DNA from 3 places in the Mesorhizobium sp. LSJC285A00 genome. Region 2 is predicted to be linked to each of the others. Evidence: predicted binding sites of a transcription regulator. Region 2 holds the regulator's gene; each other region holds the start of a gene.

Region 1 (8,011 bases), on a different contig from region 2:
GGTCATCGGCGCCGGGCCGATCGGCCTTGGCGCAGCGCTGTTTGCGCGCATCGCCGGGCTCGATGTCAGCCTGCTCGACATGAGCACGGAGCGGCTGGATTTTGCAAAAGGCGAACTCGGCTTCGCCACGCTCGACGCCTCACAAAAAGCGGCAGCCGAACTGGTGCGCGAGGCAACCGGCGGCGAAGGGTTCGACATCGTCTTCGACGCCACCGGCAACACCGCCTCGGTGCAGTCGGCCTTCGCACATGTCGCGCATGGTGGCACGCTCGTGCTGGTCAGTGTCGTCAAGGACGACATCGTCTTTTCCGACCCGGAATTCCACAAGCGGGAAATGACATTGATCGGCAGCCGCAACGCGCTGAAAGTCGATTTCGACCACGTCGCCGCCTCGATCCGCAACGGCGCCGTGCCGCTGGCAAAACTCGTCACCCACCGCACCACGCTGGCCGGCACGCCGGATGATCTCACCCGCTGGGCGCATGAGAAATCGGGGTTGATCAAGGCTGTGATCGAGGTTGGGGCATAACATCGCAGGTGGTCCCGGCCCGAATGACGACGACCCGCGCAGGTTGACTCCCACTCCGTCCTCAAAACGCCAGGCCGCTGAAAAATAGGCGCGACCCCGCTACAGCGCCGACAGTTTCAGCTCGACCCGCTCCGCCGGAAACCGTGTTTCGGCAAACTGGATCGGCTGGCCGTCCGGTGTGACGTTGACGGCGACCGCCACCAGCACGATTGCGCCGGGCTGCAGATCGAGGTCGGCGAGATCGGCGGCATCGGCATGGCGGGCCGACAGCACCGTCGATTGCCTGAGATAATCGTCAATGCCGAAACGCTTGAGCGAGGCGGTAACCGAACCGGTTTCGGCCATCGCAGCATTGATGCCGGCGAAACGCTTCGCCTCGTACCAGGCGGCGGCGCGCGACACCGGCCGTCCATCGGCTTCGCCGCGCGTCTCCAGGCGGATCACCTCAGCCCCTCTTGCCAGACCAAGCCCCTCGGCGACGCGCTGACTGGCCGACTCAACTGTAGAAGCTAGCAGCACGATGTGCCGTTCCGATGTTTGCCCTTGCAGACCGGTCGAAAACCGAGTGCGCGCGCCGATCGGATAGGACAGCCGTTTGCGCGAAAAGACGAAGGTGCCGCGTCCCTGCTCGGCCCGCAGCACGCCGTCCTGCACCAGGGCCGATATGGCGCTGCGCACCGTGTGGCGATTGACGCCGTAGCGTTCGGCCAAGGCCATTTCCGGCGGCAGCGCGGCATTCTCGGCAAAATCGCCGGCGGCGATCGAATGCAGGATCAGGTCCGCAATCTGCCGCCACAGCGCGACACCGCTACGGCGTTCGATGCTGCTCGCGCCCTTTTGAGCCACCATTTCGTCCACGCTCCCGCCATGTCATCCACCCGTCATGGACACAAGTTAGATAATAGGTATAATTTGTATAATTGTCTATATCACTAGACAAATTATATACATTCAGGGAGTTGTCCATGCGAGGACAGGAAGCCCGCGACCAGGCCGAGCGCAAAGCCGTCATGACGACGTTGGCGCAGGCCAGTGGCGATGACATCGCCCGGCTGTGGAATGAGGCCGGCCTGATCTCGGAAGCAGAGCTTTTGCGCGGCCCGGAAACCGGTCTGGTCACCGTGCGTGGCCGCATCGGCGGCGGCGGCGCGCCCTTCAATGTCGGTGAAGTGACCGTCACCCGCGCCACCGTCCGGCTCTCTTCCGGACAGGTCGGCCACAGCTACATGCTCGGGCGCGACAGGCAGAAGGCGAAGCTTGCGGCAATCGCCGATGCACTTTGGCAGGATCCCGCCCATCGGCAGACGGTCGAGAGTGCGCTGGTCGCACCGCTGCGCGCCGCCCAAAGCGAGGCGCGCGAAAAGCGCCGCTCCGAGACGGCGGCAACGAAAGTGGATTTCTTCACCATGGTGCGCGGAGAAGACTGATGGACATCGCAGCCCAATGGATCGACGGCGGCTTCGCCGATCCGGTGTTCAACGCCCAGGCGGTCTTCCGCGCGGTCATGGATGCCATGGCGCGGCCGGGCAGCGAGCGGCCTCTGCCTGCCTTCGCCCGCCCCCCTTCGCCGCTGTCCGCAACCGCCGGCGCCATTGCACTTTCGCTCTGCGACAACGACACACCGCTCTGGCTCGATCCTGCTTTGCAGGCATCGGCAGCGATCAAATCCTGGCTCGGCTTCCACGCCGGCGCGCCACTCGCCAACACACCTGCCGATGCGCATTTCGCGTTGGTCGCCACGCCGGCCGAGATGGCCGCCCTCGACGGTCTTTCGCAAGGCACGCAGGATTATCCCGACCGTTCGACGACACTGATCCTGCAGGTCAGCGATCTCACCTCCGGCGCGCCGCTATTGCTCGAAGGCCCAGGCATCGAAAAGACGGCGACCATCGCGCCGGCGCAGATGCCGCGCCATTTCGTCGAACAGTGGAAGCAGAACAGCCAGCGCTTTCCGCGCGGCGTCGACATCATCCTGGCGGCGCCCGACGGTATCGCCTGCCTGCCGCGCACGACGCGCATCAAGACGATGGAGGCATAAATGTATGTCGCGGTAAAAGGCGGCGAAGTCGCAATCGCCAATGCCCACAGTCTGCTTGCGGACCGCCGTCGCGGCGACCGTTCGGTGCCGGCGCTGCGCCTCGACCAGATCGTCGAACAGCTGGCGCTCGGCGTCGACCGGGTGATGAGCGAAGGATCGCTCTACGACCGGGAACTGGCGGCGCTCGCCATAGTCCAGGCGCGCGGCGACATGATCGAGGCGATCTTCCTGGTGCGCGCCTACCGCACCACACTGCCGCGCTTCGGCTACACCAACGCCATCGACACCGGCGCCATGCTGGTCGAGCGGCGCGTGTCGGCGACCTACAAGGATTTGCCCGGCGGCCAGCTGCTTGGGCCTACCTTCGACTACACCCACCGCCTGCTCGACCCGGAACTCGCCGCCGGCGCCGATGTCGCCGAACCGCTGCAGCGCGAGACGGAAACGCAGGCCATGCCGCGCGTTTCGACGATCCTCGCCCGCGAAGGGCTGATTGAGCCGGATGGCGACATGCCGCAGGACCATGTCCCCGGCGACATCACCCGTGAGCCGCTTGAGTTTCCGATGGCGCGCGACATCCGCCTGCAGGCGCTGTCGCGCGGCGATGAAGGGTTTCTGCTGGCGCTCGGCTATTCCACCCAGCGCGGCTATGCCCGCAACCACCCCTTTGTCGGCGAGGTGCGTATCGGCGAGGTCGAGCTGGAACTCGACGTGCCGGAACTGCCCTTCGCCGTGCTGCTCGGCAAGGTCCGCGTCACCGAATGCCAGATGGTCAACCAGTTCAAGGGCTCGGCCAAGGCGCCGCCGCAATTCACCCGCGGCTACGGACTGGTCTTCGGCCAAAGCGAGCGCAAGGCGATGGCCATGGCGCTGTGCGACCGCGCGCTGCGCGCAACGGAACTCGGCGAAGATGTCGTCGCCGCCGCGCAGGACGAGGAGTTCGTCATCTCGCACTCCGACAATGTTCAGGCGACCGGCTTCGTGGAGCATTTGAAGCTGCCGCACTATGTCGACTTCCAGGCCGAGCTCGATTTGGTGCGCCGCATGCGCGCCGAATACGAAGCTCGAGAGAACCCTGCAAAGGTGGAAGAGAAGCGGGAGGCGGCCGAATGAGCCTAATCGCCCCCGCCATTGCCGCCATCCCCGTTGCCGCCGTCATGGGAATGGCTGCTATGCCCGCCGACGTAGCTGCCGTTTCCGCCTGTGACATGCGCGCCATCTCTGGAAGCAGGCAGAAACAAGCGCCGAGGTACAAAACCGACCACGCAGACAAACGCCAGAAGCAGAATTGCAATCTGGATCCAACCGGTCTGAGTCATTCGACTTCGCCTTTATTTCCGTTTTCTGGGCGTCAATGCAATAGCAGGGAGTGGATTTGATCGCCATGACCGACATCGCCACCTACAACTTCGCCTATCTCGACGAGCAGACCAAAAGGATGATCCGCCGGGCGATCCTCAAGGGCATCGCCATCCCTGGCTATCAGGTTCCCTTCGCTTCGCGCGAAATGCCGATGCCCTATGGCTGGGGCACTGGCGGCGTGCAGGTCACCGCCTCGATTATCGGGCCGGACGATGTGCTGAAAGTCATCGACCAGGGCGCCGACGACACCACCAATGCCGTCTCGATCCGCGCCTTCTTCAAGAAGGTAGCCAACGTCGCGGTGACGACCGATACCGCCAGCGCCACCATCATCCAGACCCGCCATCGCGTCCCGGAACACCCGCTGAGCGCCGGCCAAGTTCTAGTCTACCAAGTGCCGATACCCGAGCCGTTGCGCTTCCTCGAGCCGCGCGAAACCGAAACGCGCAAAATGCATGCGCTCGAGGAATACGGCCTGATGCATGTGAAGCTCTACGAGGACATTGCCAAACACGGCCGCATCGCCACCACCTATGCCTATCCGGTCAAGGTCGAGGGCCGCTATGTCATGGACCCCTCGCCGACGCCGAAATTCGACAACCCCAAAATGCACCGTTCGCCGGCCCTGCAACTGTTCGGAGCCGGGCGCGAAAAGCGCATCTATGCCGTGCCGCCCTTCACCGATGTCGTCAGCCTCGACTTCGAGGATCATCCCTTCGAGGTCCAGACCTTCGACCTGCCCTGTGCGCTGTGCGCGGCGGAAAATGTCTATCTCGACGAGGTCATCCTCGACGACCATGGCGACCACATGTTCGTCTGCTCCGACACCGACCATTGCGAGAAGCGGCGCGCCGAAGGACATCGCGGCCACCTTGCGGCTGAAAGCCATGTTACCGCAGGAAAGATGAGGCCAGCAGAATGACCGGCGACCCACTGCTGCGCGTCTCCGAACTGTCCAAATTCTACGGCTCGCGCGTCGGCTGCGAGAATGTCACCTTCGACCTGTGGCCGGGTGAGGTTCTGGCCGTCGTCGGCGAATCCGGCTCCGGCAAGACGACGCTGCTCAACTGCCTGTCGACGCGGCTGCTACCATCTTCTGGCACCGCCAGCTACCGCATGCGCGACGGCCAGTTCCGCGAACTCTACCGTATGAGCGAGGCCGAGTGCCGCTTCCTGATGCGCACCGACTGGGGCTTTGTTCATCAGAACCCCGCCGACGGCTTGCGCATGACGGTGTCTGCCGGCGCCAATGTCGGCGAGCGGCTAATGGCGGTCGGTGACCGCCATTACGGCAAGATCCGCGCCACTGCCGTCGACTGGCTGTCGCGCGTCGAGATCGACGAGGACCGCATCGACGACGAGCCGCGCGCCTTTTCCGGCGGCATGCGCCAGCGCCTGCAAATCGCCCGCAACCTCGTCACCGGACCGAGGCTGGTGTTCATGGACGAGCCGACCGGCGGCCTCGACGTCTCGGTGCAGGCGCGCCTGCTCGATTTGCTGCGCGGGTTGGTCACCGATCTCGGCCTGGCGGCCATCGTCGTCACCCACGATCTCGCCGTCGCCCGGCTTCTGTCGCAGCGTATGATGGTGATGAAAGACGGCCGTGTCGTCGAAAGCGGCCTGACGGATCGCGTGCTCGACGATCCCCGCGCGCCTTACACGCAATTGCTTGTTTCCTCGATTCTACAGGTGTGAAGATGGCGCCAAGGCACCCCCCTCTGGCCTGCCGGCCATCTCCCCCTCAAGGGGGGAGATCAGCAGCTTTTATGTCCCGCCCCTTCTACGATGCAGAAGAATGGCGAAGTCGAACGCGACAGCCAATCTCCCCCCTTGAGGGGGAGATGCCTGGCAAGGCAGAGGGGGGTGTTGGCCCGCGGACGAACAACGATTGGAGAACCTTCTGATGCCGACGCCCCTCGTTGTTTCCGGCGTCGCCAAAAGCTTCACCATGCATCTGCGCGACGGCATCAGATTGCCGGTTGTCGCCGGCGTCTCATTCTCGATCCGGGCCGGTGAATGCGCCGTGCTCGGCGGGCCTTCCGGCGCCGGCAAAAGCTCGATCCTGAAAATGCTCTATGGCAATTATGCCGTCGATGAAGGCCAGATCATCGTTCAGCATGAGGGCGGCCTGATCGATCTCGCCATCGCCAGCCCGCGCACGGTGCTTTCCGTGCGCCGCCAGACGATCGGCTATGTCAGCCAGTTCCTGCGCACCGTGCCGCGCGTCTCCGCGCTCGACGTGGTCGCCGAGCCGCTGGTCGAACGCGGCGAGGACCGCGAGAGCGCGCGGAAAAAAGCACGCACCTTGCTGGGGCAGCTCAATTTGCCGGAAAAGCTCTGGGCGCTGCCGCCGGCGACTTTCTCGGGCGGTGAGCAGCAGCGCGTCAATATCGCGCGCGGCTTCATCACCGAGCATCCGGTCTTGCTGCTCGACGAGCCGACAGCTTCGCTCGATTCGAAAAACCGCGACGTTGTGGTTGCGTTGATCGCCGCCAAGAAGGCCGGCGGTGTCGCCTTGCTCGGCATCTTCCATGACCCGGATGTGCGTGACGCCGTCGCCGATCGCATCATCGACGTGACCTCTTTCGCCGCCGGAAAAATCGCTGCATGAGCAGGAAACTATCGGAAGCGCCGTTGGTCCACGCCACGGCGCAGGTCGAGAACTCGACATTGGGGCGCTGGACAGAGATCGCCGACCGCAGCCGCGTGTCCGAAAGCATCCTCGGCGACTATTCCTACATCATGCAGGACTGCGTCGTCTGGTGCGCGACCATCGGCAAGTTCTCCAACATAGCCGCCGCCGTGCGCATCAACGCCACAAACCACCCGACCTGGCGGCCGACGCTGCATCACTTCACCTATCGCGCCTCCGACTATTGGGACGACGCCGAGCACGAAACAGAATTCTTCGCCCAGCGCCGCGCCAAACGCGTCTCCATCGGCCACGACACCTGGCTCGGCCACGGCTCGACCATCCTGCCCGGCGTCACCGTCGGCGATGGTGCTGCCGTAGGCGCCGGCGCTGTGGTGTCGAAGGATGTCGCGCCCTACACCATCGTTGGCGGGGTGCCAGCCAAGCCGATCCGCGAGCGTTTCGATCGCCGCACGGCCGAACGCTACCAGGCGCTCGCCTGGTGGGACTGGGACCACGCCAGGCTGCGCGCCGCGCTCGACGATTTTCGCGTACTCGAGGCAGACGCGTTCCTCGAGAAATACGGCGCCTGATCGGGTGCGATCACCCCCACTTGCCGCACGGCTGTGGAGCGTAACAAAACTGACATCGTGATGACATGGCAGGTTCATGTCGCTGCGCTAGGCGAGAACCAGACGATCAATTCAGGTCTGGAACTCTTCGATGTTATCGACCCCTGCCACGCTCGAAATCCGCGGCGTCTCGCGCCGATTTGGCAAGAACACCGCTGTCAGCGCCATCGACCTGTCGATCCCGCAGGGCCAGATGGTCGGCATCATCGGTCGTTCCGGCGCCGGCAAATCCACCCTCCTTCGCATGATCAACCGTCTCATCGACCCCAGCCAGGGATCGATTTTTTTTGACGGTGCCGAGGTCTCGCGGCTGCGTGGCTCGCCGCTGCGACGCTGGCAGCGCGACTGCGCCATGATCTTCCAGCAGTTCAACCTGGTGCCGCGCCTCGATGTGCTAACCAATGTGCTGCTCGGCCGTCTCAATCATCGCTCGACCTTTTCCAACCTGCTCGGCATGTTTACCCGCGCCGAATGCGCTGAGGCGATTGCAGCACTCGAGCGCCTCGACATCGCCCGCACCGCACTGCAGCCAGCCGGCACGCTGTCTGGCGGCCAGCAGCAGCGCGTCGCCATTGCCCGCGCCATGATGCAGCAGCCCAAGGTGCTGCTCGCCGATGAGCCGATCGCTTCGCTCGACCCGCTCAACGCCAAGGTGGTGATGGACTCGCTGCAGGACATCAACCTGCGCGAAGGCATCACCGTCGTCACCAATCTGCACACGCTGGACACCGCCCGCACCTATTGCAACCGCATCATCGGCATGGCTGCCGGCAAGATCGTCTTCGACGGTCCGCCGGAAGCGCTCAACCGCGAGGCCG
Region 2 (8,011 bases):
GCTGCTCGAAAAGGTCGAGCGCTGGGTCGGCATATCAGGCGAAGCCCAACGAGACGCTGGATAGCAACCTGCGGCGCCGCCGGGATTCGGCCGCGCCGCAACAGCCAAGGCTATGGTGCGATCGCACCATATCAAAGCTAGCGCCCAGTCAGGACAATGGTCGCAACGAAACCGCTCATTCAGTTACGGGCGGGAGCAAGCGACCGCCGACAAGAAACAGCGTCGAATCTACCCCAACGGACCTGTTTTTGGCGATGGCTCGGCCAAGATTCGCTCTGGCCACGGGCAACGCGCTCCCGTCCGGTTTTTCTTTCTCGGCATCGCGGCCTGCGGTGTGCCGGGACTTGATGCCAGCACGAATTGCGCAAGCGTCTGATTCCAGCGGCAACTTCCATTCCCACCAACCGGCTTAAAGGGTGCGGCCCACAAGACGTCTGTGCGACGTTACCGGGCTGACACGAAACTGTCATGCGACTGTAATAATCGAAGGCTATTGGCCTCAGCGGGCGCCGGTTTGAAGAGGGCGCCAAGAGACCATCTTCCGAACAGGAGCAGGCCACATGAAGAAATTCCTCGTTACGGCATCGGCCGTGGCGGTAGCGTTCGCCGCATCGTCCGGTGTCGCCGCTGCGCGTGACCAGATCCAGGTCGCCGGTTCGTCGACCGTGCTGCCTTACGCCAAGATCGTCGCCGAGCAGTTCGGCGAAACCTTCACCAACTTCAAGACCCCGGTGGTCGAGTCCGGCGGCAGCGGCGCCGGCATCAAGGAGTTCTGCAAGGGCGTCGGCGAAGACACGATCGACATCGCCAACTCCTCGCGCCCGATCAAGAAGGACGAGCTGAAGTCCTGCGCCGACGCCGGCGTCAAGGACGTCCAGGAAGTCCGCATCGGCTATGACGGCATCGTCTTTGCCACCGACATCAAGGGTCCGGACTGGGCGCTGGTTCCCGCCGACATCTACAAGGCGCTCGCCGCCAAGCTGGTGGTCGACGGCAAGCTGGTCGACAACCCGAACACCAAGTGGAACCAGGTCAATCCGAAGCTGCCCGACTGGGATATCGCCGCCTATATCCCGGGTGAGAAGCACGGCACCCGTGAAGTGTTCGAGACCAAGCTGCTCGACGCCGGCTGCGACAAGGCCGCTTTGAAGGCTGCCGGCATCGCCGACGACAAGGAAATCGGCAAGACCTGCATCGCCATCCGCAAGGACGGCAAGGCTGTCGACATCGATGGCGACTACACCGAGACGCTGGCCCGCATCGACTCCAACAAGACCGGCGTTGGCGTGTTCGGCCTCGCCTTCTACGAGAACAATGCCGACAAGCTGAAGGTCGCTACCGTGGAAGGCATCGTGCCTTCGACGCAGACCATCGCCGATGGCACGTACCCCGTGTCGCGGCCGTTGTTCTTCTACGTCAAGAAGGCGCATCTGGGCGTCGTTCCCGGCCTCAAGGAATATGTCGAGTTCTTCCTTGATGACCAGATGATCGGCCCGGAAAGCCCGCTCGCCCAGTACGGCCTGGTTTCCGCTCCCGACGCCGAACGTCAGGGCCAGCGCGACGCCTTCGCCGCCGGAAAGACGATGTAATCAACCGACCGGATCAGGGCGCGGACCAAATCCGCGCCCTGATTTCGCCGCTTGCCGCAACGGTGGCGGCGATCTGAATTTTCCCTGGGGTGGGTGATGTCGTCCTTGCTCGTACTCGCCATAGTCATCGCCATAGGCGTGGTCGCTTTTGTGATCGGCCGCCAGCGCGCAGCGGCGCAGGATACCGGCAAGGTCAAGCCGCATTCGCGCGCGCATTATCATGGCTGGTGGGCCTTTCTGCTCGCGGTCCTGCCTGCCGTCCTGCTGCTCGCCGTCTGGGATATCGGCTCTTCCTTCTATCTCGACCGGCACATCCATGCCGCTTTGCCCGAGCGCACCGCCGACACAAAGGTGGCCAGCGAAGCGCTCGACGCCAGCCTGGTGAAGAGCCTGGCCAAGGGCCTGCGCCCGCTCGATGGCGATACCGCACTTCCCGCTACTTTCGCCGAATTGCAGCCGCTGCTCGCCGCCAAGGGCGTGGCACTGGCCAGCGACACACAGGACTATATGATCCCGATCGCGGTCGAGGCGAACCAGGTCCAGGACCGGCTCGGCCTGTTCGGCGCCGTGCTGACCTTCGCGCTGTCGGTCGCCGGCGCCTTCTATGCGCTGAGGCAGATCGCGCCGCGCGCCAGGGCGCGCAACAATGTCGAGAAGCTGATGCTGTGGGGGCTGCTTGCGGCCTCGACCATCGCCATCCTGACCACGGTCGGCATCGTGCTGTCGATGCTGTTCCAGACGATCACCTTCTTCGAGAGCGTATCGCCGATGAGCTTCTTCTTCGGCACGGTGTGGGATCCGCGTTTCGCCGCCGCCGGTTCCGGCGGCAGCCAGGGTCAGTTCGGCCTGATCCCGCTACTCGCCGGCACGCTCTACATCGCCGCCGTCGCCCTTCTGGTGGCAGTGCCGGTCGGGCTGATGTCGGCGGTCTACATGTCCGAATATGCCTCGCGCGGTGTGCGCTCGGTGGTCAAGCCGGCGTTGGAACTGCTGGCCGGCATTCCGACCATCGTCTACGGCATCTTCGCCGTTGTCACGCTCGGACCGTTCTTGCGCGACCTGTCGGCGGCACTCACCGGCGGCTCGCCCTTCATCCAGGGCCAGAGCATCTTCACCGCCGGTCTGGTGATGGGCGTCATGCTGATCCCGGTCGTGTCCTCTTTGTCCGACGACATCATCACCGCGGTGCCGCGCGCAATGCGTGACGGCTCGCTCGGCCTCGGCGCCACCCGCTCCGAGACGATCAAGCGGGTGATCCTGCCGGCGGCACTGCCCGGCATCGTCGGCGCCATCCTGTTGACGGCGTCGCGCGCCATCGGCGAGACGATGATCGTCGTGCTGGCGGCGGGCGTCGCCGCCAATCTGACGGCCAATCCGTTCGAGGCGATGACGACCATCACCGTCAAGATCGTCAACCAACTGACCGGCGACCTCGAGTTCAACTCGCCGCAGACGCTGGTCGCCTTCGCGCTCGGCCTGACGCTGTTCGCGCTGACGCTGGTGATGAACATCGTCGCCCTCTACATCGTGCGCAAGTACCGGGAGCAGTACGAATGACCGACATCCCCCTGGACACGATGGCGGGCGCCGTCGCGCGACCGCGCCGCGACATCGGGCTGAAGGCGCGCTATGCCGCCGAACGCCGGTTCCGCATCTATGGCGTGATTGCGATCTCGGTGGGCCTGGCGTTCCTGGCCATCATGCTGATCACCATCGTCTCGAAAGGCTACACCGCCTTCTGGCAGACGACGGTGACGCTGCCGGTCACCTTCGACGAGAAGGTGATCGATCCCTCCGGCAAGCGCGCGACCGACCCTACCGTGCTGATCAAGGCGAACTATCCCAAGCTCGCCGAAAACGCGCTGGTGGCCAAGCTCGGCATCGATCCGGCCAACAAGCCGATGATGCTGAAGCTCAAGGGCTTCCTGTCGGAAGGCGCCCGCGTCCAGCTGCGCGACATCGTCTCCGCCGATCCGTCGGTGATCGGCAGGACGCGTGACGTCGACATCCTGGCTGCCGCGAACCTCGACTCGGCCTTCAAGGGCCAGATCGACCTCGGCGTCGATGAAGCGCGCCGCAAGGTGTCCAACCAGCAGATCGACTGGATGAACAAGCTTAAAGCCGACGGCGTGATGGCCGAGCATTTCAACACCGGCCTGTTCACCTATGGCGCCTCCAGCCGGCCCGAAACGTCGGGCATGGGCGTGGCGATCATCGGCTCGTTCTACATGATGGTGATCGTGCTGTTGCTGGCGCTGCCGATCGGCGTCGCCGCCTCCATCTATCTGGAGGAATTCGCCAAGAAGAACCGCTTTACGGACCTGATCGAAGTCAACATCAACAATCTCGCGGCGGTGCCGTCGATCGTCTTCGGTCTGCTTGGCCTTGCCGTGTTCATCAACTTCCTCGGCATGCCGCGCTCGGCTTCCTTCGTCGGCGGCCTGGTGCTGACCTTGATGACATTGCCGACCATAATCATCACCACGCGCGCCGCCCTCGCCGCGGTGCCGCCGTCGATCCGCTCGGCGGCCCTAGGTCTCGGCGCCTCCAAGATGCAGATGGTGTTCCATCACATCCTGCCGCTTGCCGCCCCAGGCATCCTTACCGGCACCATCATCGGCCTGGCGCGTGCGCTCGGCGAGACAGCACCGCTGCTCTTGATCGGCATGGTCGCTTTCGTCGCCGATTATCCGACGACGCCTTTCGATCCGGCGACCGCGCTGCCGGTTCAGATCTATATGTGGGCAAACGAGGCTGAGCGCGCTTTTGTCGAGCGCATGTCCGGCGCCATCATCATCCTGCTCGTCTTCCTCATGGCCATGAACATCACCGCGATCGTGCTCCGGCGCCGCTTCGAGCGGCGCTGGTAGAAAAAAGGCAATTTGGTATGAACATCATGACCGAACAGTCCCTTGAGAATGCAGTGGGCGACAAAATGAACGCCAAGTCGAACGAAGTCATCAAGATGCGCGGCGACAAGGTCGGCGTCTTCTACGGCGAGAAGCAGGCGTTGTTCGACGTCAATCTCGACGTCCGCCAGAACCAGGTGACGGCGCTGATCGGCCCGTCCGGCTGCGGCAAGTCGACCTTCCTGCGCTGCCTCAACCGCATGAACGACACCATCGATTCGGCGCGGGTGACCGGCAAGATCACGCTCGATGAAGACGACATCTACGACAAGAACATCGATGTCGTCGAACTGCGCGCCCGCGTCGGCATGGTGTTCCAGAAACCCAACCCGTTCCCGAAGTCGATCTACGAGAACGTCGCCTACGGCCCGCGCATCCATGGGCTGGCCAAGCGCAAGTCCGACATGGACCAGATCGTCGAGCAGAGCCTGAAGAAGGCGGCGATCTGGAACGAGGTCAAGGACCGCCTGCAGGAGCCCGGCACCGGCCTGTCCGGCGGCCAGCAGCAGCGCCTGTGCATCGCGCGCGCCATCGCCGTGTCGCCGGAGGTGATCCTGATGGACGAGCCCTGCTCGGCGCTCGATCCGATCGCCACCGCCCGTGTCGAGGAGCTGATCGACGAACTGCGCCAGAACTACACGATCGTCATCGTCACCCACTCGATGCAGCAGGCGGCGCGCGTGTCGCAGCGCACGGCGATGTTCCATCTCGGCTATCTCGTCGAGGAGGGCGCCACCGACAAGATGTTCACCAACCCCGACGACAAGCGCACCCAGGACTACATTACCGGCCGCTTCGGCTGAGCCGTCCGGCGGGTGAATTTTCAGGCACGAGGACCAAGATCATGGGTGAACATACCGTCGCCTCCTTCGATGAAGAGCTCGGGCAGATCAGCAAGCTGATCCGCGACATGGGCGATCTGGCAGGCTCGATGGTCAGCGGCTCGACCAGGGCGCTGCTCAATTCGGACAATGCGCTGGCACAGCGTGTCGTTTCCGACGACGCCATCATGGATGCGCGCCAGCGCGAACTGGACGACCGCGCCATCACGCTGATCGCCAAGCGCCAGCCGATGGCCAACGATCTGCGCGCCGTGGTCGGCTCGATCCGCATGGCCGGCGACCTCGAGCGCATCGGCGATCTCGCCAAGAACATCGCCAAACGCGTCGGCACCGTGGGCTTGAGCGTCACGCCGCGCGACCTCTCGCACTCCATCGATGCCATGGCGCAACTGGTGCTGATCCAGGTGCAAGGCGTCGTCGAGGAATATGCCGCCACCGATGCGGCAGCTCTTGCAAAACTCAGGAATGACGACGAGCGCATCGACGTCAAATACACGTCCGTGTTTCGTGAGCTCTTGACCTACATGATGGAAGACCCTCGCAACATCACCGCCTGCACGCATCTCTTGTTCTGCGCCAAGAATCTTGAGCGCATCGGCGATCATGTCACCAACATCGCCGAAAATGCGTATTATGTGCTGACCGGCCAGCAATTGCCCGCCAATCGTCCGAAGCAGGACGAGACGGCGATGGCCACGCCGGCCTGATGAGGGTGAACTGCCTATGATCGCGCCACGCATCATGGTCGTGGAGGACGAGGAGCCGCTAGGCGTGCTCCTCCGCTACAACCTCGAATCCGAAGGCTATCACGTCGAGGTGGTGACACGCGGCGACGAGGCCGAGATCCGCCTGCAGGAAAACGTGCCCGATCTCCTGGTGCTCGACTGGATGGTGCCCGCTGTTTCCGGCATCGAGCTCTGTCGGCGGCTTAGAGTGCGGCCCGAAACCGAGCGGCTGCCGATCATCATGCTGACCGCGCGCGGTGAGGAAAGCGATCGCGTGCGCGGCCTGTCCACCGGTGCCGACGACTATCTGGTCAAGCCATTCTCGACGCCGGAGTTCATGGCGCGCGTGAAAGCGCTGCTGCGCCGGGCCAAGCCGGAAGTGCTGTCCAGCGTGCTCAAGGTCGGCGACATCGTGCTCGATCGAGAATCGCACCGGGTCTACCGCAAGAAGAGCGAGATCAGGCTCGGACCGACCGAGTTCCGGCTGCTCGAATTCATGATGCGCCATCCCGGCCGCGTGTTCTCGCGCAGCCAGCTGCTCGACAATGTCTGGGGCGAGACGATCTATATTGACGAGCGAACCGTCGACGTGCATGTCGGGCGGCTGCGCAAGGCCGTCAACAACGGCCGCATGCCGGATGTCATCCGTACCATTCGCGGCGCCGGCTACGCTATCAGGGAAGACTAGGATGCTGCGCGTCGCGCCGTTGCCGGCCATTCAGGCGACATGCTTGCCGGATTTTGCCTGAATGCCCGGCGCGAAAATCTCCTGGTCGACGAAGCCGAGCGCGCGCATGGCACAGCCTTCGCGGATCAGCGGCAGCTCGTTGGGCTCGGTGTCGAAGGAGATCGATTTCGAGTGCTGGCCGCCGGCGGTCTGGGCGATCGCTTCGCGCAATGCCGGTTCGATCAGGTCGAAGGCGGCAGCGCTGACGCCGACCATGGCGACGGGTGCCGGATCGATCAGAGCAAACAGGCTGCCGAGGCCGAAGCCGAGCGCCTCACCGGCCCTGCGATAGGCTTCGCGCTCCGGGCCATCGGTTTCGCGGGCGCGCGCGGCGAGTGCGCGCATATCAGCGTCGCCGATATCGACCGGCTCGGCATCTTCGCTCATCATTCTGGCGCTGCGCCAGATGGCGTAGTTTCCGGCATAGGCCTCGACGCAGCCGCGCCGCCCGCAGCGGCAGAGCGCGCCGCCCGGACGGTGGATCATGTGGCCGAACTCGCCGCCCGAGGAATGGGTGCCGGTGAACAGTTCGCCTTTCAGCACCAGTCCCATGCCGATGCCGTGCGACAAGAGGATGGCGATAAAATTGTCGCGGTAGCGCTCGGGCTGGCGCCATTGCAGCGCCACCGCCATCATATTGCAGTCGTTCTCCATGGTGGCCGGAATGCCGAATTCCGCTTCCAACATGTCGGCGAAGGCAATGTCGGTCAGTGGCGTGATTGGCGACCACAGCATGGCCCGCGCCTGCGAATCGGTGATGCCCTGGATGCCCATGGCAATGCGGGCGATGCTCTGGACGTCCAGGTCCGGGTCCTCGAGACGCCGCCGGACGATTGCTACGCATTCGCCGATCAGTTCGTCGCGCGGCATGGTCAGCGTGTCGAGCCGGCGCTGTTCTTCCGCGACCACCTGGCCGGCATAGTCGATGACGGTGACGGAGAGGAAGTTCAGCGACAGCACCACGGTCATCACCGCCGCCGCTTCCGGATTGAGGCCAAGGCCGACCTGCGGCCGGCCGCGTTTCAGCGAGCCGGTCTCGCCAGGCTTGCCTTCAATCAGGATGCCTTCTTGAATCAGATCAGACGAGATTGCCGATATGGTCGAATGGCTGAGGCCGGTGGTCGCCGCAATCTCGGTCCGCGACGGCTGGCCGGCCCGGCGCACGGCCGAAATCACCATCGCGCGGTTGCGACGGCGCAGATCGTCGTGGCGGATTCCA
Region 3 (8,011 bases), on a different contig from region 2:
TTGCGATAGGAGAGACAAAACATGTCGAAACTGCTCGTCAAAGCCGACAAGGGCCATGGCCGCGTCGCCCATGTCACGCCCAAAAGCGCCGGATGGACCTATGTCGGCTTCGACCTGCACCGCCTGAAGCCGGGCGAGACCGCATCCGGCAAGACGCAGGATCGCGAAGTCTGCCTGGTGTTCGTCACCGGCAAGGGCACGGCAAGGGCCGGCGGCCAGGAACTCGGCCTGCTCGGCGAGCGCATGTCGCCCTTCGAGGGCAAGCCGTGGTCGGTCTATATTCCGGAGGGTTCGGACTGGTCGGTCACCGCCGACACCGATCTCGAACTCGCGGTCTGCTCGGCGCCGGGCCTGGGCGGCGGCTTGCCCGTTCGCGTCATCGCACCCGACGACCTCGGCCAGGAGACTCGGGGCAAAGGCACCAACACGCGCTACGTCACCAACATATTGCCCGAGGGCAAGCCCGCCGACTCGCTGCTGGTGGTCGAGGTCATCACGCCCGGTGGCCACACATCGAGCTACCCGCCGCACAAGCACGATCAGGACAATCTGCCGGCCGAATCCTATCTTGAGGAAACCTATTACCACCGCCTCAACCCGCCGCAGGGCTTTGCCTTCCAGCGGGTCTACACCGACGCCGACAAGTCGGGCGCCCGCGAACTGGACGAGGCGATGGCGATCGAGGACGGCGATGTCGTGCTGGTGCCCAAGGGCTATCATCCGTGCGCGGCCTGTCACGGCTACGACCTCTATTACCTTAACGTCATGGCCGGGCCGAAGCGGACGTGGAAGTTCCACAACGCGCCCGAGCACGAATGGCTCATGAAGGCCTGATCGGCCTTCGCTTGCGCCGGAAGAAAAATCGTCGGCTAACGATCCATGGGGTCGATTTGCCTTCGAAAACTCGCATAAGCTTCGTCAATCCGTCATGGAAATCACCTATGGCAGCGGGCTGACGAGGATTTTTTTCGATGCGCTACGCCATCTATTTCACCCCGAGGCAGGACGAGCCGCTGGCGCGGCTCGCCGCCAACTGGCTGGGCCGCGACCCCTTTGGCGCCGCCACCAGGCCGGTCGAGGCGGTGGGCGAGCTGTCGGCGGCCGAAGTCGCCTTTCACACCGCATCGGCGCGGCGCTACGGTTTTCATGCGACGCTGAAAGCGCCCTTCCGGTTGGCCGCCAACGAAACCGAAAGCTCGTTGCGCGCGGCGCTGGACGCCTTTGCCGAAGCAACGCCGACGGTCACCATCCCGCGCCTGGTCGTCAGCCAGATCGATGGTTTCTTCGCTTTGCTGCCGGAAGGCCCGCTGCCGCCGCTCAACCGTTTCGCCGATGATGTCGTGCTTAGCTTCGACCGTTTTCGCGCGCCGCTCACCGAGGCCGAGATCGAGCGCCGCAGCCCGGATTCGCTGAAACCCGCCGAGTTCCGCAATCTCTGTCAGTGGGGCTACCCCTACGTGTTCGAGACCTTTCGCTTCCACATGACACTGTCCGGCCGGGCCGGGCCGCAGGAAAGCCAACGTCTGCGCGCGGCAATTGACAGCCTGTTCGGCGATGTGCTGCAGCAGCCGGTGCTGGTGGATGCGCTGACGCTGTTCGTCGAAACCGAACCGGGCGCTCCGTTCATGGTGCTTTCGCATCATGCGCTCGGCCGCCGCGCTGCCCGAAAAACCGCCTGACCGCAATTCGTCCGAGTAAGCAAGGACTGCCTGAATGACCGCCGAAACTGTTCTCCACAACGCCCGCATCGTGCTTGCCGACGAGATCGTCGAAGGGTCGCTCGTGCTGCGCGACGGTTTTATCTCCGGCGTCGACGCCGGCACCGGCCACACCGGCGGGAGCATGGGCGGCGAGGACATGGGCGGCGACTACATCATTCCCGGCCTGGTCGAGCTGCACACTGACCATCTCGAAGGCCACTATGCGCCGCGCCCGAAAGTGCGCTGGAACCCGATCGCCGCCGTCCTTGCCCATGACGCGCAGGTGGCCACCGCCGGCATCACCACCGTGCTCGACGCTTTGCGTGTCGGCATGGACGAGGACGCGGATATTACCTCCGACGACATCCGCAAGCTCGCCGGCGCGATCGAGGACAGCGTCGCGAAAGACCGGTTGCGGGCCGACCATTTCCTGCACCTGCGCTGCGAGGTCTCGGCGCCGGATTGCTTGCGGGCTTTCGCCAATTTCGATGGCGACGAGCGGGTCAAGCTGGCCTCGCTGATGGACCATGCGCCGGGACAGCGTCAGTTCGTCAATCTCGAGACCTACGCCCATTACTATCAGCGCAAGCTGAAATTGACCGACCGCGACTTCCAATTGTTCTGCGAAAAGCGGATGTCGGAATCGGCGAAGAATTCGGGACCGAACCGGGTGGCGATATCAGCCGCCTGCAACGAGCGGGGCATTGTGCTGGCGAGCCATGACGACGCCACATCAGGCCATGTCGACGAGGCGATCGAGCAGGGCGTGCGCGTCGCGGAATTCCCGACCACGCTGGAAGCCGCCAAGGCCTCGAAGGATGCCGGGCTCGGCGTACTGATGGGCGCGCCCAACGTCATGCGCGGCTCCTCGCATTCGGGCAATGTCTCGGCCCGCACGCTGGCCGGCGACGGCCTGCTCGACATATTGTCGTCCGACTACATTCCCTTCAGCCTGATCCAGTCGGCCTTCTTCCTCGGCGACGTCGTCGAGGGCATTTCCCTGCCGCAGGCGGTTGCGATGGTGTCGAAGAATCCGGCCGAGGCGATCGGCCTCAACGACCGCGGCGTCATCGAACAGGGCCGCCGCGCCGACCTCGTGCGGGTGCGCGTCGACGACCATGTGCCGGCCGTGCGCACCGTCTGGCGCCAAGGGCGGCGGGTCGCCTGATGGTCTCGGCGTCGTTCGAGCGCGAACTCAGCAGCGAGGCCTTTCCAGTCCGCAACGGCGTCTTCGTCGCCGTCGTCGGCCCGAGCGGCGCCGGCAAGGATACGGTAATCGGTTATGCCCGCACCTTGTTTGCCGACGAGACGAGGCTGGAGTTCGTCCGCCGGGTCATCACCAGGCCGAGCGATGCGGCAAGCGAGGATCACGACACGCTGGCCGACGCGGCCTTTGTCGAAGCCGAGGCCGACGGCGCCTTCGCCATTTCCTGGGAGGCGCACGGCCTGCGCTACGGCATTCCGGCCGATGTCGACTGGTCCATCGCCAACGGCTATGTCGCGGTCGCCAATGTCTCGCGCGCAGTCATCCCGGTGCTGCGGGAGCGCTATGCCAATCTGGCTGTCGTCGAGATCACCGCCTCGCCGGAAATCCTCGCCGAGCGTCTCGCCCAGCGCGGCCGCGAATCGCGCGGCGAAGTGCTGGCTCGGCTCGCCCGCAGCGCCAATGTCGCTTTGTCCGGCTCCGGCGTCACCTCGATCGACAATGGCGGCCGGCGCGAAGCCGCCGGAGAACGCTTCGCCGAGGTGCTGCGCAAGGCGATGGCCTTCTCGGATATATCCGGCGTGATGTAGCGCTACTCGGCCGCGACAGTCTTGCGGCTGGCATCGAGCATCAGCCGCCTTGCGCGGAACACGCCCCATTGCTGGTCGACCAGCACGCCGATCAGGATCACGCCGCCCATCACCGCGAAGTTGAGCGAGGACGGGATGCCGAGCAGATTGACCAGGTTCTGCAACTCCTGCAGCAGCACGGTGCCCAGGATGACGCCGACCAGCGAGCCTTCGCCGCCGCGCAGCGAGAAGCCGCCGAGAACGGCGGCGGCAATGGCGTAGAGCTCGTAGAACTGGCCGTGGCTGGCCGGCGAGATCGAGCGCGTGTACATGGCGAAATAGATCGCCGACAGCGCCGTCAGCACGCCGCAGATGACATAGGCGGCCATGACGACACGGCCGGTGCGAATTCCCGAATATTTCGCCGCCTCTTCGTTCTTGCCGATGGCATAGAGGTAGCGTCCGAACACCGAGCGGTGCAGCACCACCCACATGACGATCGAAATGACGATCAGTGCGATGAAGCTGTTGGGCACGCCATAGCTGCGGCCCGCGGTGAGGAATTCGAGCTCGGGAAAATTCTGGCCGAAGGCGAAGCCGGCGGTGCCGTCGGCGGTATAGAAACGGGCGACCCCGCGATAGATCAAAAGGCCGCACAGCGTGACCACGAAGGGCTGCAATTTCAGCCTTGTGATCAGCCAGCCATGCGCCAGTCCGATGATGCCGCCCAGCACCAGGATCAGCGGCAGCGCCAGCGGCCATGGCATGTCGCGCACGGCGATGAAATCGATGAATAGCGTGCCGAGCAGCGCCACCAGCGATCCCACCGACAATTCGATGCCGCCGGTAATGATGACGAAGGCCTGGCCGATGGCGAGGATCCCGAACAGGCCGATCAGGTTCGAGGTGTTGGCGAGGTTGATCGGCAAAAGAAAGCGCGGGTTGATGGCGGTCACCACGGCGCCGACCACCAGGATCAGGATCAGCAGGCCGAGATCTTTTTTGCTCATCGTCTTCTCCCCAATGCGCCGGACCGGCAATCGCCTGAAGCCCGCTAGTTTGCCGGCTTGCCGACCGCCAGCAACAGCACGTTTTCCTGGCTGAATTGTTCTTTGTCGAGAATGCCCGAGATCTGGCCCTCATGCATGACGGCGATGCGGTCGGACACGCCGATCACCTCTTCCATGTCGCTGGAGATCATCAGCACGGCCACGCCGGCATCGGCCAAGGCTCGCATCAGCCCGTAAATCTCGGCCTTGGCGCCGATATCGATGCCGCGCGTAGGCTCATCGAGGATCATCACCTTCGGGTTCATCGCCAGCCATTTGCCCAGCACCACCTTCTGCTGGTTGCCGCCCGACAGCGTGCCGGTTCGCGTCTGCACCGACGGCGCCTTGATGCCGAGATTGCTCTTCTGCTTCTCGGCGGTGGCGGTCTCGGCGCTTGCCGACACCAGTCGACGCTTCGCATGCGCCGGCAGGTTGGGCAGCGAGATGTTCTGCGCGATCGACAGGTCAAGCAAAATGCCGGTCAGCTTGCGGTCTTCCGGAACCAGAAAAATGCCATGCGCGACCGCATCGGCCGCCGAACCCAGCACAAGCGGCTTGCCGTCGAGTTCGAGCCCACCGCCAAGCGTGCTGTCTATGCCGAAGAACACCCGCGCCAGTTCGGTGCGGCCGGAGCCGACAAGGCCGGCGAGGCCGAGGATTTCACCGCGCCTGATGTCGAGGTCGACCGGCCGGGCAGGGTAGGCGGGGGTGCGGATGGCTTTGGCCGAGAGCGCAGTGGCGCCCGGCGCCCGAGCCGCCTCGGAGGCCTTCTCGCGCTCCTTCAGCATGCGGCCGATCATCAGCTTGACCATCTGGTCGTGGTTGATGGCGCTCTTCGGCAAGGTGCCAGCCAGCATGCCGTCGCGCAGCACCACGACGCGGTCGGCGACGCGCTCGACCTCATGCAGCCGGTGCGAAATGAAGATGACGCTGATGCCATCGGCCTTCAGCGCCTTGATGACGTCGAGCAGCTTGTCGGTTTCGGCGAGCGGCAGGCTCGACGTCGGCTCGTCGAGGATCACCAGCCGCGCCTTGATCGACAGTGCCTTGGCGATCTCGACCATCTGCTGCTGCGCCAGCGACAGCGAGGCAACCGGCGTATCGGCGGAGAAATTGGCGCCGACGCGCTTCAGCAGTGGCGCCACCATTTCGCGCAGCTTGGCGCGGTCGACCAATCTCAGCGGCCCGCCGCGCAACGGCTCGCGGCCGAAGAAGATATTGGCGGCAACATCGAGGTTTTCGAAGAGATTGAGTTCCTGGTGGACGAAGGCGATGCCCGACCCCAGGCTGCCTTCGACGGTGAGCCCGTCATGCGCAACGCCGTCGACGGTGATGGCGCCGCTGTCCGGCCTGGTGACGCCGCCGAGGATCTTCATCAAGGTCGATTTGCCGGCGCCGTTTTCGCCGACCAGGCCGATCACCTCGCCCGGCCTGACCTCCATGGAAAAGCCGTCCAGCGCCACCACGCCCGGATAGGTCTTGCGCACGTTCTCGAGGCCGAGGAACGGGGTGGTTGCGACGATAGATGGGTCGGAATAATTCATCACGCCATATTTGATCAGGCTTGCCAGCAGCCGGTGGGCTACAGACTGACGGGCCTTGGCCGACCCGTCAACACGATCGCCGGCTCAAGGCGAACCCTGAGCCGGCGCAACTGCTCGTGGTCTCAGTTTCCGGACATCGCCTTCAGATTGGCGGCATAGGTGTCGACATCGTCCTTACCGATGATCTTGGTCGGGATGATGATCAGGCCGCCTTCCGGAATGCCTGATTTGTCGCCCTTGAGATAGGCGGCCATCAGCTTCATGCCCTGATAGGCCCACTCGAAGGGCTGCTGCACGACGGTCGCCGCCACGGTGCCTTCCTTGACGCCGCCCAGCGTGATCGGATCGTCATCGAAGCCGACGACGGTGATCGAGCCGAGCTTGCCGGCGTCGCGCAGCGCTTCATAGATGCGCGGCGTGTTGTAGGAATAGAAGCCGACCATGCAGGTGATGTCGGGGCTGGCGACCAGCGCGTCCTCGACATTCTTCTTGGCGCGCGCCTGGTCGATGTCGTCGCCGCGCACGTCCACCAGTTCGATCTTGCTGCCGGCGAGGCCGTCCTTCATGCCCTGGATGCGTTCCTTGGCATTGTCGGCGCCGAGCAGGCCGACGAAGCCGAGGCACTTGCCGCCGTCCGGCATCGCCTTCTTGGCGATCTCGGCCGCCTGCTTGCCGGCGTCGACATTGGACGAGCCGATATAGGCGACGCGCTTGGTCTGCGGGGCATCGGAGTCGGTGGTGAACAGCGCCGTTTCCGACGCGATCTTGTTCAGGCCGTCGGTCGAGGTCTTGGGGTCGACGGCCGAGACCATGATGCCCTTGACGCCGGCGGTCACCAGATCGTCCATCAGCCGCTGCTGGATGGCGACCGAGGACTGCTCGGGATATTTGAGTTCGAGATTGTAGTCGGGCAATTCGGCCTGCGCCTTCTTGACGCCGGCTTCGGCGGCCTTCCAGAAATCGGAAGCGCCGTTGACGACGAAGGCAAGCGTCGGCTTGTCGTCGGCGCGCGCAATGGCTGTCGCGGTCAGGCCAAGCAGCAGGGCTGCGGTGGCCACGGATGCATGTCGTATCAAGGATTTCATGTTCAACCTCCCGTTTTGGCTCAGTCGTCGGACTGAACCGATCTTGCATTCACTGACTTGCCGCTCGCGATTTGGACGCCCTCCTCCTCAGGGGTTCCCGGCGCTGAAGAATGGCGTCGTCGGTCGCGATCACGGACTTTAGAGACTCATCCCGTGCTCGTAAATAGTCTGATTTGTCTGACATATCACATGTCCGAGACCAAGCTTGCGGAGGCAAACCCCGCTCGCCATCGGGCCATTCACGTGCACTTCTCGCCGCACGGGTCCCACCTGACCGGACACGGCGGATTGACGTTACAGCGTCGTTTTGTATTAGTAAACACTATTAGCAGAGGTCTCGCGCGGACACTCGGCGGTGGCCCTAGGTCTAGTTTGCCCGAACAGGTGCAGCACGGCTTCGCGCAAGCAGATGCCTTGCAGTCCTTGAATTTCACGCAGCCCGCAGCGGCATGGCGGGGAACTTCAAAACTGCTAATAAAGATAATCGCCTTCGACTATTTCCATTGGTCGACGGCGCGACACCATCTTGTCGGTGTGGCAGGCTTGCGACTAGACAGGCTGGGGATTGGGACGCAATGCCATGAGCGAGACGAGGGATCCGGACGACACGGCGAAGCGGCGCAAGGCGCCGGCGAGAGCTGCCAAGGGCGGCCGCGTCACCATGACCGACATTGCCAGGGCAGCCGGTTGCTCGCAGGCGACCGTCTCTTTCGTGCTCAACGATTCGCCCGGCATCCGGCTGTCGCAGCAGACGCGCGAGCGGGTGATCGACGCCGCGCGCTCGCTCGGCTACGCAGCACCCGCCTTCTCGGCGCTGCGCAAACCTGTTCCCGCCTTCGATGGACTTGACGGTGTCATCG

Evidence for each region. Region 2 encodes PhoB, which activates phosphate uptake and scavenging genes when phosphate is short. Its sites were predicted from a motif close to TGTCATNNANCTGTCAT; they were not measured.
Region 1: the regulator PhoB is predicted to act here: its motif matches at 1,398-1,414, upstream of phnF (phosphonate metabolism transcriptional regulator PhnF).
Region 3: the regulator PhoB is predicted to act here: its motif matches at 914-930, upstream of X726_RS144060 (DUF1045 domain-containing protein).

The regions. Positions count from the first base shown of each region.
Region 1 covers NZ_AYVK01000013.1:133,706-141,716, forward strand. The annotation lists gene X726_RS155370 (zinc-binding alcohol dehydrogenase family protein) at 1-529, shown strand, start outside; gene phnF (phosphonate metabolism transcriptional regulator PhnF) at 629-1,378, opposite strand; gene phnG (phosphonate C-P lyase system protein PhnG) at 1,495-1,956, shown strand; gene phnH (phosphonate C-P lyase system protein PhnH) at 1,956-2,567, shown strand; gene X726_RS155350 (carbon-phosphorus lyase complex subunit PhnI) at 2,568-3,680, shown strand; gene X726_RS155345 (hypothetical protein) at 3,683-3,886, opposite strand; gene X726_RS155340 (alpha-D-ribose 1-methylphosphonate 5-phosphate C-P-lyase PhnJ) at 3,952-4,851, shown strand; gene phnK (phosphonate C-P lyase system protein PhnK) at 4,848-5,624, shown strand; gene phnL (phosphonate C-P lyase system protein PhnL) at 5,833-6,540, shown strand; gene X726_RS155325 (DapH/DapD/GlmU-related protein) at 6,537-7,154, shown strand; gene phnC (phosphonate ABC transporter ATP-binding protein) at 7,285-8,011, shown strand, end outside.
Region 2 covers NZ_AYVK01000015.1:55,708-63,718, reverse strand. The annotation lists gene X726_RS154010 (PAS domain-containing protein) at 1-64, shown strand, start outside; gene X726_RS154015 (substrate-binding domain-containing protein) at 561-1,589, shown strand; gene pstC (phosphate ABC transporter permease subunit PstC) at 1,686-3,146, shown strand; gene pstA (phosphate ABC transporter permease PstA) at 3,143-4,459, shown strand; gene pstB (phosphate ABC transporter ATP-binding protein PstB) at 4,477-5,301, shown strand; gene phoU (phosphate signaling complex protein PhoU) at 5,343-6,047, shown strand; gene phoB (phosphate regulon transcriptional regulator PhoB) at 6,064-6,753, shown strand; gene X726_RS154045 (ROK family protein) at 6,784-8,011, opposite strand, start outside.
Region 3 covers NZ_AYVK01000037.1:85,794-93,804, forward strand. The annotation lists gene iolB (5-deoxy-glucuronate isomerase) at 22-834, shown strand; gene X726_RS144060 (DUF1045 domain-containing protein) at 972-1,679, shown strand; gene X726_RS144055 (alpha-D-ribose 1-methylphosphonate 5-triphosphate diphosphatase) at 1,714-2,868, shown strand; gene phnN (phosphonate metabolism protein/1,5-bisphosphokinase (PRPP-forming) PhnN) at 2,865-3,494, shown strand; gene X726_RS144045 (ABC transporter permease) at 3,497-4,483, opposite strand; gene X726_RS144040 (sugar ABC transporter ATP-binding protein) at 4,528-6,066, opposite strand; gene X726_RS144035 (sugar-binding protein) at 6,189-7,151, opposite strand; gene X726_RS144030 (LacI family DNA-binding transcriptional regulator) at 7,732-8,011, shown strand, end outside.